Regions from separate parts of the Candidatus Enterococcus palustris genome, predicted to be linked through region 3. Evidence: predicted binding sites of a transcription regulator. Region 3 holds the regulator's gene; each other region holds the start of a gene.
The links. The regulator NrdR, encoded in region 3, represses ribonucleotide reductase genes. The targets are predictions, from matches to a motif close to ACACNATATATNGTGT.
Positions count from the first base shown of each region.

Region 1: nrdD (anaerobic ribonucleoside-triphosphate reductase) is a predicted target of NrdR. The motif match lies at 2,434-2,449, and genes of this name have one in related genera.
Region 2: nrdH (glutaredoxin-like protein NrdH) is a predicted target of NrdR. The motif match lies at 1,278-1,293, and genes of this name have one in related genera.

Region 1 is NZ_CP147244.1:3,516,713-3,521,561, reverse strand. It holds gene A5821_RS16440 (ABC transporter permease) at 1-1,445, opposite strand, end outside; gene A5821_RS16435 (ABC transporter ATP-binding protein) at 1,435-2,202, opposite strand; gene nrdD (anaerobic ribonucleoside-triphosphate reductase) at 2,512-4,704, shown strand; gene nrdG (anaerobic ribonucleoside-triphosphate reductase activating protein) at 4,790-4,849, shown strand, end outside.
Region 2 is NZ_CP147244.1:3,399,844-3,404,692, reverse strand. It holds gene feoB (ferrous iron transport protein B) at 1-418, opposite strand, end outside; gene A5821_RS15825 (FeoA family protein) at 423-890, opposite strand; gene nrdH (glutaredoxin-like protein NrdH) at 1,361-1,585, shown strand; gene nrdI (class Ib ribonucleoside-diphosphate reductase assembly flavoprotein NrdI) at 1,587-1,964, shown strand; gene nrdE (class 1b ribonucleoside-diphosphate reductase subunit alpha) at 1,945-4,104, shown strand; gene nrdF (class 1b ribonucleoside-diphosphate reductase subunit beta) at 4,206-4,849, shown strand, end outside.
Region 3 is NZ_CP147244.1:377,880-382,728, forward strand. It holds gene mutM (DNA-formamidopyrimidine glycosylase) at 1-666, shown strand, start outside; gene coaE (dephospho-CoA kinase) at 670-1,266, shown strand; gene nrdR (transcriptional regulator NrdR) at 2,153-2,638, shown strand; gene A5821_RS01745 (replication initiation and membrane attachment family protein) at 2,651-4,057, shown strand; gene dnaI (primosomal protein DnaI) at 4,057-4,849, shown strand, end outside.

The DNA.
Region 1 (4,849 bases), 630 kb from region 3:
GTTATCCCTGAATTTACTGCTTCAAACTGTTCGTCTGATACAACGACTGTTGTAAAACTATATCTCATTAATTCTTGACCTAAGTAATCCGGCCTTATCTCAGATACATGGAGTTTTATTCCATCAGGTAAATTGAAAGTAGAGCCATAACGAATAAATCCACTTAAAATATTTTGAATACTATCTAAAACAACGATATCTTGATCATTTTTCAATTCAATATCTTTTAAATAAGGGTTTATTCTTTGAAATTCCTGATAATTTGAAAGTGACAATAGGTTTATTGGACTTACTGTATTTTGATTTTCTTCCTGTCCAATTTTAAGATGAAATTGACTACCCGTCAACTTATAATTTAATGTGACTAGAGAATCGATTGTTGTATCCGGTTCCTTTTCGATTATTTGCGTGACTTTTTTAAAATCATTCTCAGCTACCATAAAATCGGTTGGTGTCGTTACATTTACTGAATTCATACCGATTGTATAGACAGAAGCTGCACCACCGATCATTCCTAAAGCAATCGCAATAAAAACTGTCACCGCAGATAATGTATTTCCACCTCTTTTTATATGAAGCTTTGTATTTCCCACTGCCAGCATATTTAAATTTCGATAATAATTGAATTTACTCTTACCAAATAAAAAGGCAATCAGATACATCGTGTATTTAAAAAATAAATATGTTCCTACGATACAAATAACCATAATTACCAGTGGCGCAATGAAAAAACCAGCAAAACCAAATCTCGTATGCATTAAAATAGTGCCAAAACGAATAACATTATACGATAAAAAGTACCCTGTGAAAATAAATAGAATGCCTAGAATACCTAAAAAAATCTTCAATATAGGTAGTTTCTTTGAATTCTCCATACTTTTCTCAATTGGCTTAAACAAATTTGTCACTTGATAGCGATATACTAACCAACTGCTTCGTAGTGAAACCATTAACAACATAAAAAGAAATGCTAGACTTGTTTGGATCATAGATGGAATCGAAACAAAAAACAGACTCTCTACTTGTAAAAACATTGCTTTTGCTAAAATCATAGAAAACAATTTAGAAAAAACAATGCCCAAAAGAATCCCCGTAACTAACGATAATGCCCCTAAGATCAGTGTTTCCACAAAAAACAAAAAAGATATCTGTCCTTTTCGCATACCAATTAAATGATACAGACCAATTTCTTTTCCCCTTTTTAATAAGAAGAAATGATTTGCTGCAAACATAAAACCTAAAATCATGATCACAACCAAAATGCCACCCAAATTCATCGCACCATTGATGTGAACCTCTTGCCCAACTCTATTAGCTAATGTTCTGTTGTAGGTGATTGCACTAAAACAGTAGTAAACAACTACCGCAAAAGTCATACTGACAAAATAAACTAAGTAGTTGAGAAATTGACCTTTAAAATTTTTCCAAGACAAGTTAAAAATCATTGGCACGCCCACCTCCGCCAATCGTTGCCTGCATATCGATCAATCGGTTAAAGAATTCCTTTCTTGAGCCTTGACGAACGACTTCTGAAAAAATCACACCATCTTTGATAAATAAAATACGATTACAATAACTCGCAGTATAAGGATCATGGGTGACCATCATGATTGTTGCATCATCTTGTAAGTTCATATTGGTCATATATTGAAGCAACTCAGCCGCTGATTTTGAATCTAACGATCCAGTAGGTTCATCTGCAAAAATGATCTTAGGTTTGGTGATCAATGCTCGTGCTGCAGCTACACGTTGTTTTTGACCAACTGAAATCATATTTGGATAAGCGTTCAACAATTGATCGATTCCCAAAACGCTTGTAACATGGCTTAAACGCTGCTCCATCTCAACCAACGGCATCCGATCTACAGCTAAAGGCAGCAAGATATTATCTTTGACAGTCAGTGTATCCATTAAATTAAAGTTTTGAAAAATAAACCCTAATTTTTTTCGGCGAAAATCACTGATTTGATTATCTCGCATTTTCAAAATATCTTGACCATCGATTTGGACACTCCCAGTTGTTGGTAGTGCGATGGTTGATATTGTACTCAATAATGTTGACTTCCCCGCCCCACTTGGACCCATGATACCAACAAATTCGCCTTGTTCAACAGAAAAGGAAATATTATTTAAAACTTGTACTCGATTACTTCGGTAGCCATACAATTTACTTAAATGATTCACTTCTAAAATTTTTTTCATAGATTTCGCTCCAGTTTATTCATTGTCCTTATTCTACCAATATTTAGTGCAACTGAACATCGTTTCCTCTTACAATTAAGTAATAATAAAAATTTTTTTAGTAATAACTTATTTTTCTAAGTTAAATGTTGTGACAATTTCCACAAACCTTTTAGGGAGTTGTTTTCACTTTATTTTCATTTCTCATAAACACTATATGTAGTTGCTATACAGGAATATAAATTAAATTTCACACTATATATAGTTGAAAGATTCAATGAATTGTTTTATGATAAGGAAGGAATAAATCTATGAGGAGATGGGTAGCAAATGATGGAGATAAAGCAAGCTAATAATGAAGTGAGTTCTACTAATTCCACCTTGAGCACGATGAAAATCGTCAAAAGAGATGGACGGTTGGTTGATTTTGATGATCAAAAAATTTATGATGCCTTGATCAAAGCTGAACAAAAAATCCGAGGTTCTTTGGATCCACTTGCTCATGAGCGCATTCAAGAAATCGTCGAACGAATTGATCAAGAAATTTCAGATCGCTTCTCAGATAATGTCAAAATTTATGAAATTCAAAATATCGTCGAACATATATTACTTACGAAAAATGAATATGAACTGGCAGAAGAATACATCAACTATCGCACACGTCGTGATTTTGAGCGTAGTAAAGCCACTGACATCAATTTCACAATTAGTAAATTGATCAACAAAGACCAGTCTGTGGTAAATGAGAATGCGAATAAAGATAGTGATGTTTTTAATACACAACGTGATTTGACTGCCGGCATCGTAGGTAAATCAATTGGTTTGAAAATGCTGCCTCCTCATGTTGCAAATGCACACCAAAAAGGCGACATCCATTATCATGATTTAGATTATCATCCATATACCCCAATGACAAACTGCTGTTTGATTGATTTTAAAGGGATGCTAAATAATGGATTCAAGATCGGCAATGCTGAAGTCGAATCACCTAAGTCGATTCAAACGGCTACAGCCCAAATTTCTCAAATCATAGCAAACGTAGCTTCTAGTCAATATGGTGGTTGTTCTGCTGACCGTGTGGATGAATTATTAGCTCCATTTGCTGAATTAAATTATCAAAAACATTTAGATGATGCCAGAGAATGGATCGATGGTTCTGCGCGCCAAGAAGAATATGCCAAAGCAAAAACACAAAAAGATATTTATGACGCCATGCAAAGCTTAGAATACGAAATCAATACATTGTTCACATCTAATGGACAAACACCCTTCACTTCTTTAGGTTTCGGATTAGGATTAAGCTGGTTTGAACGCGAGATTCAACGAGCGATTTTACAAATTAGAATCAATGGTTTAGGTAGTGAAAAAAGAACGGCGATTTTTCCTAAATTGATTTTTACTTTAAAACGCGGTGTAAACTTAAATGAAACTGATCCAAACTACGATGTAAAACAACTTGCATTGGAATGTGCGACAAAAAGAATGTATCCAGATATTTTAAATTATGATAAATTAGTTGATTTAACGGGAAGCTTTAAAGTACCAATGGGATGTCGTTCTTTCTTACAAGGATGGAAAGACGAACAAGGAGAAGAAATCAATGTTGGTCGTATGAACTTAGGCGTTGTTACTCTAAATCTCCCTAGAATTGCTATGGAAGCTCATGGTGATGTGGATAAGTTCTGGACACTTCTTGCTGAACGCTTAGAAATTATGAAAGATGCGTTAGTTTACCGAGTTGAACGCTGTAAAGAAGCAACACCTGCCAACGCACCGATTCTCTATATGTATGGAGCATTTGGTAAACGTTTAGCTAGAAAAGACTCTGTAAACGAATTATTTAAAAATAAACGTGCGACTGTTTCGTTAGGATACATCGGCTTATATGAAGTCGCTTCTGCTTTTTATGGCGGCGAATGGGAGTCCGATCCAAAAGCCAAAGACTTTACGATCTCAATTTTGAAAGATTTAAAAGCACATGCAGATAAATGGGGCAATGATTACGGTTATCACTTTAGCGTTTATTCAACTCCAAGCGAAAGTTTAACGGATCGCTTCTGTCGCTTAGATACTGAAAAATTTGGTGTGATTGAAAATATCACAGATAAAGAATATTATACAAATAGTTTTCACTATGATGTACGTAAAAATCCAACACCGTTTGAAAAGCTAGATTTCGAAAAAGATTATCCACAATATTGTTCTGGTGGTTTCATCCATTACTGCGAATACCCAGTTTTACAACAAAACCCGAAAGCATTAGAATCCGTTTGGGATTATGCCTATGATCGGGTTGGTTATCTAGGAACCAATACACCAATCGATCATTGTTATGAATGTAACTTTGAAGGAGATTTCAATCCAACCGAACGCGGTTTTGAATGTCCACAATGCGGCAATCACGATCCTAAATCATGTGATGTTGTCAAACGTACCTGTGGCTATCTTGGCAATCCACAAGCAAGACCCATGGTTCATGGTCGACACAAAGAAATTTCGTCACGTGTAAAACATATGAAGTAACATGTAAACAGGAGACAGAATCGAGAAAACGATGCTCAATGCAGCACCTTGCAGGCATCGTTTTTAGTTGAAAGGATGACTAAAATTGAGAAATCCTAAACCACAAGAATGGTTAGCAGATGAGCTTAGTCAAAATTATATTGGT
Region 2 (4,849 bases), 750 kb from region 3:
CATCCACACCTAAACCATAGGAAAGTTTTTCAGTATTGATTTTCCTTCCAGTTTTATCTAAAATATCCATCATATTCAATCCAACTACAACAGGAATACCCGTTTCCATCAATTGAGTCGTTAAATACAGATTTCTTTCTAAATTTGTCGCATCAACAATATTGACGATGACATCTGGTTCCCCAGTTAGTAAATAGTCTCTGGCAACTACTTCTTCTGGTGTGTATGGAGAAAGAGAGTAAATACCAGGTAAATCTTGAATGGTTATTTGTTTCTCTTTCTTTAGCTTGCCTTCTTTTCGCTCGACAGTCACACCTGGCCAATTTCCTACATATTGATTTGCCCCTGTTAATGCATTGAACGCTGTTGTCTTTCCACTATTTGGATTCCCCGTCAGAGCAATGTGCTGTTCTTTCATTTTTCTACCCCTCTTTCTGTACCAAGACTAATTCTGCTTCATTTTTTCTTAACGTTAATTCATACCCGCGAAGATTGATTTCGATTGGATCCCCTAAAGGCGCCATTTTTCTGACAAGAATATCCACCCCTTTGGTTAGTCCCATATCCATCAATCGTCTTTTGACCGCCCCTTGTCCGTGAATTCCAATTACACGGGCTTTTTCACCCACTGTTAATTGATCTAGAGATAGCCAGTTTTCTTCGTCAATGCTTTTTTCTACTATTGTAATCTGTTTTAATACAGATAAATTGATTGCAATTCGGCTGTTGCGCAACAAAACAATACCATTCTCACTAGAATAATTCACCAACACAACTTTCCCTCCCGGCACAAGACCAAGATTATTCAAGTGCTTTTTCGCAAAACCTTCTGCCTGTATCTCTTCAATTATATAAACTTTGTTCAACTTTGCCTGTGCCAGTGTCAACATTGTGTGGTCCTCCTATTTTTTGTCAGTTTTAGCTCGTGAAATTATCTATTCAAACCTATTTCATGATTGTGAAAAAGTTTCATAAAAAATACCATTGATATTGATAATCGTTCTCATTAAGTATACCTTTTTGTGATACTTAAATCAATCTTCTTTCTACCTATAGTAAGAAAATATTTCCCCCACAAAAATAGGTTCCCTTTTTTGTGTGTCTCTTATCGATTGGCCACTACATCTTGTGCTTTACGAATAAAAAATTTCAAGTCAAAATTTAATAAATTTCTTTTTTAAACACAAAAATAGCAATAAAAGTCGCTCAAATCTAGAGAATACGTGCTTTCATATTTCTTTCAAAAACACAAAACATGGTATTACATCTAAAAACAACCACAATATGTAGTGCCTAAGTGTTGACTTTTTCCGTGAGAGATTTATACTAGTGAAGTAAACTAATTGAGGGGGAATTAAAAATGAACGTAAAAATCTTTTCTAAAAATAATTGTATCCAATGTAAAATGGCAAAACGCTTTTTAAGCGAGAATAATATAGCATTTGAAGAAGTAAATATCGATATCCAACCAGACGCAATCGACTGGTTAAAAGAACAAGGATTCCAAAGTGTTCCGGTTATCACTTCTGATGCTACAACAGTTGTAGGATTCCGTCCTGATCAATTAAAACAATTGGCTAGCTAAAATGAAAATTGTTTATTTTTCAGTCACCGGACAAACGAGACGCTTCATTAAAAAATTGGATTTAGCAGCTTATGAAATTGAGCCTGCGAATCCTTTTTTTGAGATAAATGAGCCTTTTGTCTTAGTTGTTCCTACTTATGACCAAGAAATCACTGAAGTAGTGAACGATTTTCTTGATTACAAAAACAATCAAGAATACTTGCAAGGCGTTGCTGGAGGCGGAAACCTCAATTTCGCAGAGTTATATGTGTATACAGCCAAAGACATAGCACGTGATTACAACGTTCCAATGCTTTTTGCGTTTGAATTTAGCGGCACGAACGAAGACGTGGAATCCTTTAAGAAAGTAGTGAATGAACTTGAGTCTAAAAGAAATTAAAGATGTTAGCTATTTTAAGCTGAATAATGAGATCAATCGTCCTGTAGATGGACAAATTCCTTTACATAAGGATAAAGAAGCGTTGGAAGCTTTCTTCAAAGAAAATGTTCTTCCTAATACAAGAACTTTTAATACTATAGAAGAAAAAATTAATTACTTGATCGAAAATGACTACCTAGAAACAGCATTTATTGAAAAATATTCTATGGGTTTTATTGAACAACTATATACGTTTCTTGATGAACAACAGTTTGAATTCAAATCATTTATGGCAGCGTACAAGTTTTATTCACAATATGCACTTAAAAATAATGAAGGAACTGAATACTTAGAAAGCTACGAAGATCGTGTGGCTTTCAATGCATTGTACTTTGCTGATGGTAATGAAGAGTTAGCTCTAGTATTAGCGGATGAAATGATTCATCAACGTTATCAACCTGCAACACCTTCTTTCTTAAATGCAGGACGTAAACGTCGTGGCGAGCTTGTCTCTTGTTTCTTGATTCAAGTAACAGATGATATGAACAGCATCGGCCGTTCGATCAACTCAGCTTTACAATTATCACGTATTGGCGGCGGTGTGGGTATCACTTTAGCGAACTTACGTGAAGCAGGAGCACCAATCAAAGGATATGAAGGCGCTGCTAGTGGCGTGGTTCCTGTTATGAAATTATTCGAAGATAGCTTTAGTTATTCTAATCAATTAGGTCAACGTCAAGGTGCTGGAGTTGTTTATCTAAACGTTTTCCATCCAGATATCGAAATGTTCCTTTCAACGAAAAAGGAAAATGCGGATGAAAAAGTTCGTGTGAAAACTTTATCTCTAGGTGTTGTGGTTCCTGATAGATTTTATGAATTAGCTCGTAATAATGAAGATATGTATTTATTCAGTCCTTATAGTGTAGAACGTGAGTATGGCGTGCCTTTCTCTTATGTTGATATTACAAAAGAATATGATAATCTAGTTGCGAATCCAAAAATTCGCAAACGTAAAATCAAAGCACGTGATTTAGAAAATGAAATCTCTAAATTACAACAAGAATCTGGTTACCCATATATCATCAATATTGATACAGCTAATAGAAGTAATCCAGCTTATGGCAAAATCATTATGAGTAATCTATGTTCAGAAATTCTACAAGTTCAAACACCTTCTGTATTAAATGGCAAACAAGAATATGAAACATTAGGTACTGATATCAGCTGTAACTTAGGTTCAACTAATATCGTCAACTTGATGGACAGTCCTGATTTTGGTAAATCTGTTCGCGCGATGACACGTGCGTTAACATTTGTAACAGATGCTTCTGATATTGATGTTGTTCCTTCTATTCAAAACGGAAATAAATTAAGTCACACAATTGGGCTTGGTGCAATGGGTCTTCATACTTTCTTTGCTAAGAACCATATGGAATACGGCTCTGAGGACTCGCTAGATTTCACCAATGTTTACTTTACTTTATTAAACTACTGGACTTTAGTAGAAAGTAACAACATTGCAAAACAATACAATGAAACCTTCCATAATTTTGACAAATCAGATTATGCGAATGGTTCATATTTCGACAAGTATATTGAAGGAGACTTCACTCCTAAATCAGATAAAGTCAAAGAAATCTTTAAAGACATTTTTGTACCAAGTGCTTCTGATTGGGCAGCATTACGTGATGCAGTGAAAAAAGATGGTTTATATCACCAAAATCGTTTAGCCGTAGCACCGAATGGCTCTATCTCTTATATCAATGATACAAGTGCTAGTATCCATCCAATCACACGTATGATCGAAGAGCGTCAAGAAAAGAAAATCGGTAAAATTTATTACCCTGCTCCTTACTTGGCAAACGATACGATTCCTTATTACACATCTGCTTATGATATGGATATGCGTAAAGTCATTGATGTTTATGCAACAGCCCAACAACATGTGGATCAAGGCATGAGTTTAACGCTGTTTATGCGTTCTGAAATTCCAGAAGGCTTATACGAATGGAAAGATTCTCCAAAACAAACAACACGTGATTTGAATATTTTACGTCATTATGCTTTCCATAAAGGTGTTAAGTCAATTTATTATGTGCGGACATTTACGGATGATGCTGAGGAAATCGGCAGTAATCAATGTGAAAGTTGTGTAATTTAAAAAAGCTGAACAGACTCGTAAAAACAAACAAGGCGCCCCTCTGGTCGCCTTGTTCTATGATTTACTCTATTTTAATGTACAGGTAACGAGGAGGAAAATACATGGCAACATATTATGAAGCGATCAACTGGAACGCCATCGAAGATGTAATCGATAAATCAACTTGGGAAAAATTAACAGAACAATTTTGGCTAGATACTCGTATTCCTTTATCAAACGATCTAGACGATTGGAGAACCCTTTCAGACCTTGAAAAAACAACTGTGGGGTATGTTTTTGGCGGTTTGACACTGTTAGATACGGTTCAATCTGAAAGTGGCATGGAACAACTAAGAAACGATGTCCGTACACCACATGAAGAAGCTGTTTTAAACAATATTCAATTTATGGAATCTGTCCACGCGAAAAGTTATTCATCAATCTTTAGTACATTAAACACTAAAAAAGAAATCGATGATATCTTTGAATGGACAAATACAAACGTTTATCTGCAAAAGAAAGCAGAAAAAATCAATGAAATTTATAAAAATGGTACACCATTAGAAAAGAAAGTTGCCAGTGTATTTTTAGAGACCTTCTTATTCTACTCTGGTTTTTATACACCTCTTTACTACTTAGGAAATAACAAATTAGCAAACGTTGCTGAGATCATCAAATTGATTATTCGTGATGAATCTGTCCACGGTACCTATATTGGTTACAAATTCCAACTAGGTTTCAATGAATTACCTGAAGCAGAACAAAA
Region 3 (4,849 bases):
GGGAAGTTTTTGATTTTTAAATTAACCAATTACGATATGATATCCCATCTGAGAATGGAAGGAAAATACGAAACCCATGATCCGGAAGAAGAACGTACTAAACATACTCACGTGATTTTCACCTTTACGGATGGAACAGAATTACGATATCTTGACGTTCGGAAATTTGGACGGATGGTGTTAGTGGCGAAAGATCAAGGAGAAAAATACAAGGGGATTTTAGCGCTAGGTCCTGAACCGATACCAGCATCGTTTAAACTATCAGAATTTCATACTGGGTTAAAAAGACACCACAAAGCAATCAAACCACTGTTATTAGATCAGCGTTTAGTGACAGGACTAGGTAATATCTATGTAGATGAAGCATTGTGGGAAGCGAAAATTCATCCAGAACAGCCAGCTGATACTTTAAAACCTAAAGAAGTCGAAAGGCTATATCATGCAATCATTGATGTTCTTGGACGTGCTGTTGAAGCCGGCGGAACAACAATTCGCAGTTATTTAAATGCACTGGGGGAAGCTGGGACTTTTCAAATCTCATTAAATGTCTATGGTCAGACGGAAAAACCTTGTCCAAGATGTGCAACACCAATTAAGAAAATAAAAGTCGCTCAACGAGGGACCCATTTTTGTCCGAAGTGCCAGACATTGAAAGCGAGGAATTGATCAATGGGAATGGTCTTAGGTTTGACTGGTGGAATCGCAACTGGGAAAAGTACGGTTGTTAACGTATTTAAAGGATTAGGATTTCCTGTGGTAGATGCCGATGTGATCGCTCGGGAAATTGTTGAAATAGGAACTCCGGCATTAACAAAAATAGCAATTACTTTTGGTTCAGAGGTATTATACTCAGATGGATCATTAGATCGAAAAAAACTTGGAGACATTGTTTTTTCAGATGAAAAAAAAAGAACACAATTAAATGAATTATTATCCCCATTTCTCAAAGAGGCTATTTTATCTCAGATTGCAGCCAAAAAAAATGAAACTTCGCTGATTGTTGTGGATATACCTTTATTATACGAAGGTGGGTATGATGCGTTTGTTGACAAAGTAGCCGTTGTCTATGTACCTGAAAAAACTCAGATGATTCGTTTGATGAAACGAGATAATTTAACTGAAACTGAAGCGAATCAACGAGTAAATAGTCAATTGTCAATTGAAAAGAAAAAAGAAAAAGCTGATATAATATTTGATAATCAAAAAAGCATTCAAGAAACAGAAAAAATAGTGAAGGACTGGGTATTAGAAAATAATTTCTTATAGTATAACAAAGATGCATAATTGTTTTTTCAGAAATTTAAATTTTATGATGAATTGAAAAAAGTTTAGGATGTATAACTGCTGATTATACATCTTTTTTGTTTTTGATAAATTTCAACCTACTTTGAAGCTGATTGTAAAATCTAATTTAAAATAACGATATTGTGTCGGTAAACATAATCGATATCTTGAAATCTGTATTCTCTTTTTTGAACAACAGAAATGTAAAAAACAAAAAGGGAATGGAGAATAGAAAGAAAAAAGAAGTAGCGTTAATTTAGGTGGATATGTTGGTCTGATAAGTGTGATAAATCATGAGGAATAGATTAGGATTGACGCGATTAAAGAATGGTTAATTTAACTAATTGAAAAAATTTAATCGAGTTTAAATCAAACATAACTATGTATATTGGCTAATTTTTATAATGAACTATTTTCAGTTTATTTTATAGCCTACATCAACAATTAATATGGAGTCGGTTTATACCTTGTCATATCCTGCAATTCCCAGAAACGATTTAGCAAATCGAGATAAATGTATTGTGTTTCTTTACTTTCTATTTTATAGTTCATAGGCAATCGTTCTATTATCTCTAAATCGAGTTTGGAGCTATATGGCTCAGAAGAATATGGAGTGCGGAATGAGAGACAAAACAGAACTTTAACAAGAGAGTAATTGAGCAAGACAAGACATTTAGCCTGTTATCTTACTCAGTTATTTTTTGAATCTAGAAAATTGTTATTAAATGAAATCTGAATAAACTAAAAAAAATGGTTAAGAAGTAACAGTTAATGTCTGGTTTCTGAAGCATTTCATGTTATAATATGGAGAGTAAATTAAAACGAAACTTTATAAATAGATAGCATAAGATAAAATGAGGTGAATACTATGCGTTGTCCAAGATGTCATCATAATAATTCCCGTGTAATTGATAGCCGTCAAGCAGATGATGGGCGTGCAATTCGTCGTCGTAGAGAATGCGAAAATTGTAATTACCGATTTACAACATTCGAGCGAATCGAAGCAGCTCCACTACTTGTTATCAAGAAAAATGGTGATCGGGAAGAATTTAATAGAGAGAAAATTTTACGTGGGTTGATTCGGTCTGCGGAAAAACGTCCAGTGGCCATGGAACAAATGGAACAAATCGTTGATAATGTTGAAAACCGTGTTCGTAGTTTGGGTGAAAATGAAGTTTCAACTACTTTAGTTGGTGAGTATGTTATGGAAGATTTAGTCAATTTAGATGAAATTGCGTATATTCGATTCGCTAGTGTATATCGTCAATTTAAAGATATGAGTGTCTTCTTAAAAGAACTGCAAGGTATCGTGGATAAAGCAAAATCTTCAAATTCAGATACAACCAATGAATAAGGAGGTCTTTCCTTGAAAGACAGTTGGAAAGAAGTCCATCCTAAAAGTATTTTTCAAGTAGCCGTACCTTATCCATTATCCAATCAAGAACAAATGATATTGACGCTTTTATATCAGCCGATTATTGGTGCCGAAGCGTTCAGTTTATATTTGACACTTTTATCGGAAGTGGAAGGGAAAGGTACTAGTGAATCACTTTTTCATGCTGATTTGATTACGATGATGGATATGAGTATAAAACAAATCGAAACAGCCCGAAAAAAGCTAGAAGGGATCGGACTGTTGTCGACTTTTGCAAAAAACGATTCTGAGTTAGGTGTGCATTTCATGTATCGTTTAAATCACCCTGAAACTGCTGAACGTTTTTTTAAAGATGAAGTTCTGTCGTTGACACTCTTGAATAGTGTGGGACAAAGAAAATTAGACAAATTATTTGAACGGTTTCAACCAACATTTGTAAACTTAACTAGTTATGCGGAAGTTTCAGTTGGATTTAAAGATGCTTATGTTTTCAAAGAGGAGCAAATTCTATCTCATAGTGAACAGTTAAGCAGAATGGAGCAATCTTTTATCGATCCACGCCCTGCACAAACAGTAAGTGCAGTTAATGAAAGTTTTGACTGGTCGTACTTTCTTCAAGGAATCGAAAAATTAGGAATTAAGTTGCCGGATAATAGTAATGGATTCAAAGAAGAAGTCTTTGTTTTTCACAATCTATTTGGAATCACTGAATTGGATATGATCGATTTTTGCTCTAAGTCATTTGACTATTACACAAGCAAGATTGATATCAAAGACTTTGAAAGAGCAGTCTATCGAACTTATGACCCAGATAAAAAACAAAAACCTAGTGAGTTTCAAAAAAATGATTCTGTTGATTTATCTGCTGAAGATCAACAAACGTACCGTTATAATTCATTAAAAATGAACGGTTTTTCGACACAAGATATTCAAATGATCATGGATAGTGAAAAAAATTTCCCTCTAAATTATTTGGAAGCTTTAAAAAACGAACGTGGTGGGTACACAACGCCCCAAGAACGTTCGCTAGTCAAATATTTAGTGAGTAAGTCTGGTTTGCCTAACAGTGTGATCAATGTTTTAATCAATTACGTCTACAATATCCAAAAACAGCCTACACTGAAAGCTGATTACGTGAATCGAATTGCCAACGAATGGGCGCAAAGTGGTATTTTCTCACCAGAAAAGGCCATTGAACATGTACGTGAAATCGCTAAAAAAGGCAAAGAACAAAAACAAACAAGACAACGTTATGGTCAAAATAATCGGCCGATTCGTCAAGAGACGTTACCAGATTGGGTAGAAAATCCAGTAGAAGAACAAAAATTATCAAAAGAGGAACAAGCAAGGCTAGATAAAGAAATTCAAGATTTCTTGAGTAAAGGAGGTGGCAATTAATGGAAGATGTAGGGAAAGAAATGTCAAAAATCATTCAAAGCAGAGATATGAATGAGCGATACAATGAGCTAGTTGAGGTTGTCTTGAAAGATACGGATGTCCAAACGTTTATTCAGGAAAATCGTGACCGATTAACAGATGATGATATCCGGAAGAGTTATTCAAAATTATATGAATTTGTTCAAGAAAAACGCAAGTATCAGTTGAATGACCCAACAATGATCGCCCCTGGATACGAACCTAAACTAACCTTAAATTTCCATTATATTGATGTCACCTACGTGCCGACAGAAGCGCTGATCGCTAAGCAAAAAGAAGACGAGATTCGTAAAAGAGTTCGTGCAATGGATATGCCAAAAGATGTACGAGAAGCAAGCTTAGGTAGATTTGATACAGCATCGCAAGGGCGTGCTCAAGCGATGGCAGAAACAATGAAATTTTTAAACGAGTATACGTCTAATCCAAAAGAATTTCACAAAGGGCTTTATTTGCAAGGAACCTTTGGGGTTGGTAAATCCTTTTTGCTAGGTGCAATTGCTAACAGCTTAGCCGAACGTGGTTTTGTTACAACAATTGTTCATTTTCCAACTTTTACAGTCGAAATGAAACAGGCAATCGGTAAAGATATGGTCGGTCCTAAATTGGATGCAGTCAAAAAATCACCGGTTTTAATGATCGATGATCTTGGTGCAGAATCAATGACTTCTTGGATTCGAGATGACGTGCTGAGCGTTATTTTACAATATCGAATGCAAGAACAATTAGTGACATTTTTTTCTTCAAACCTTGATT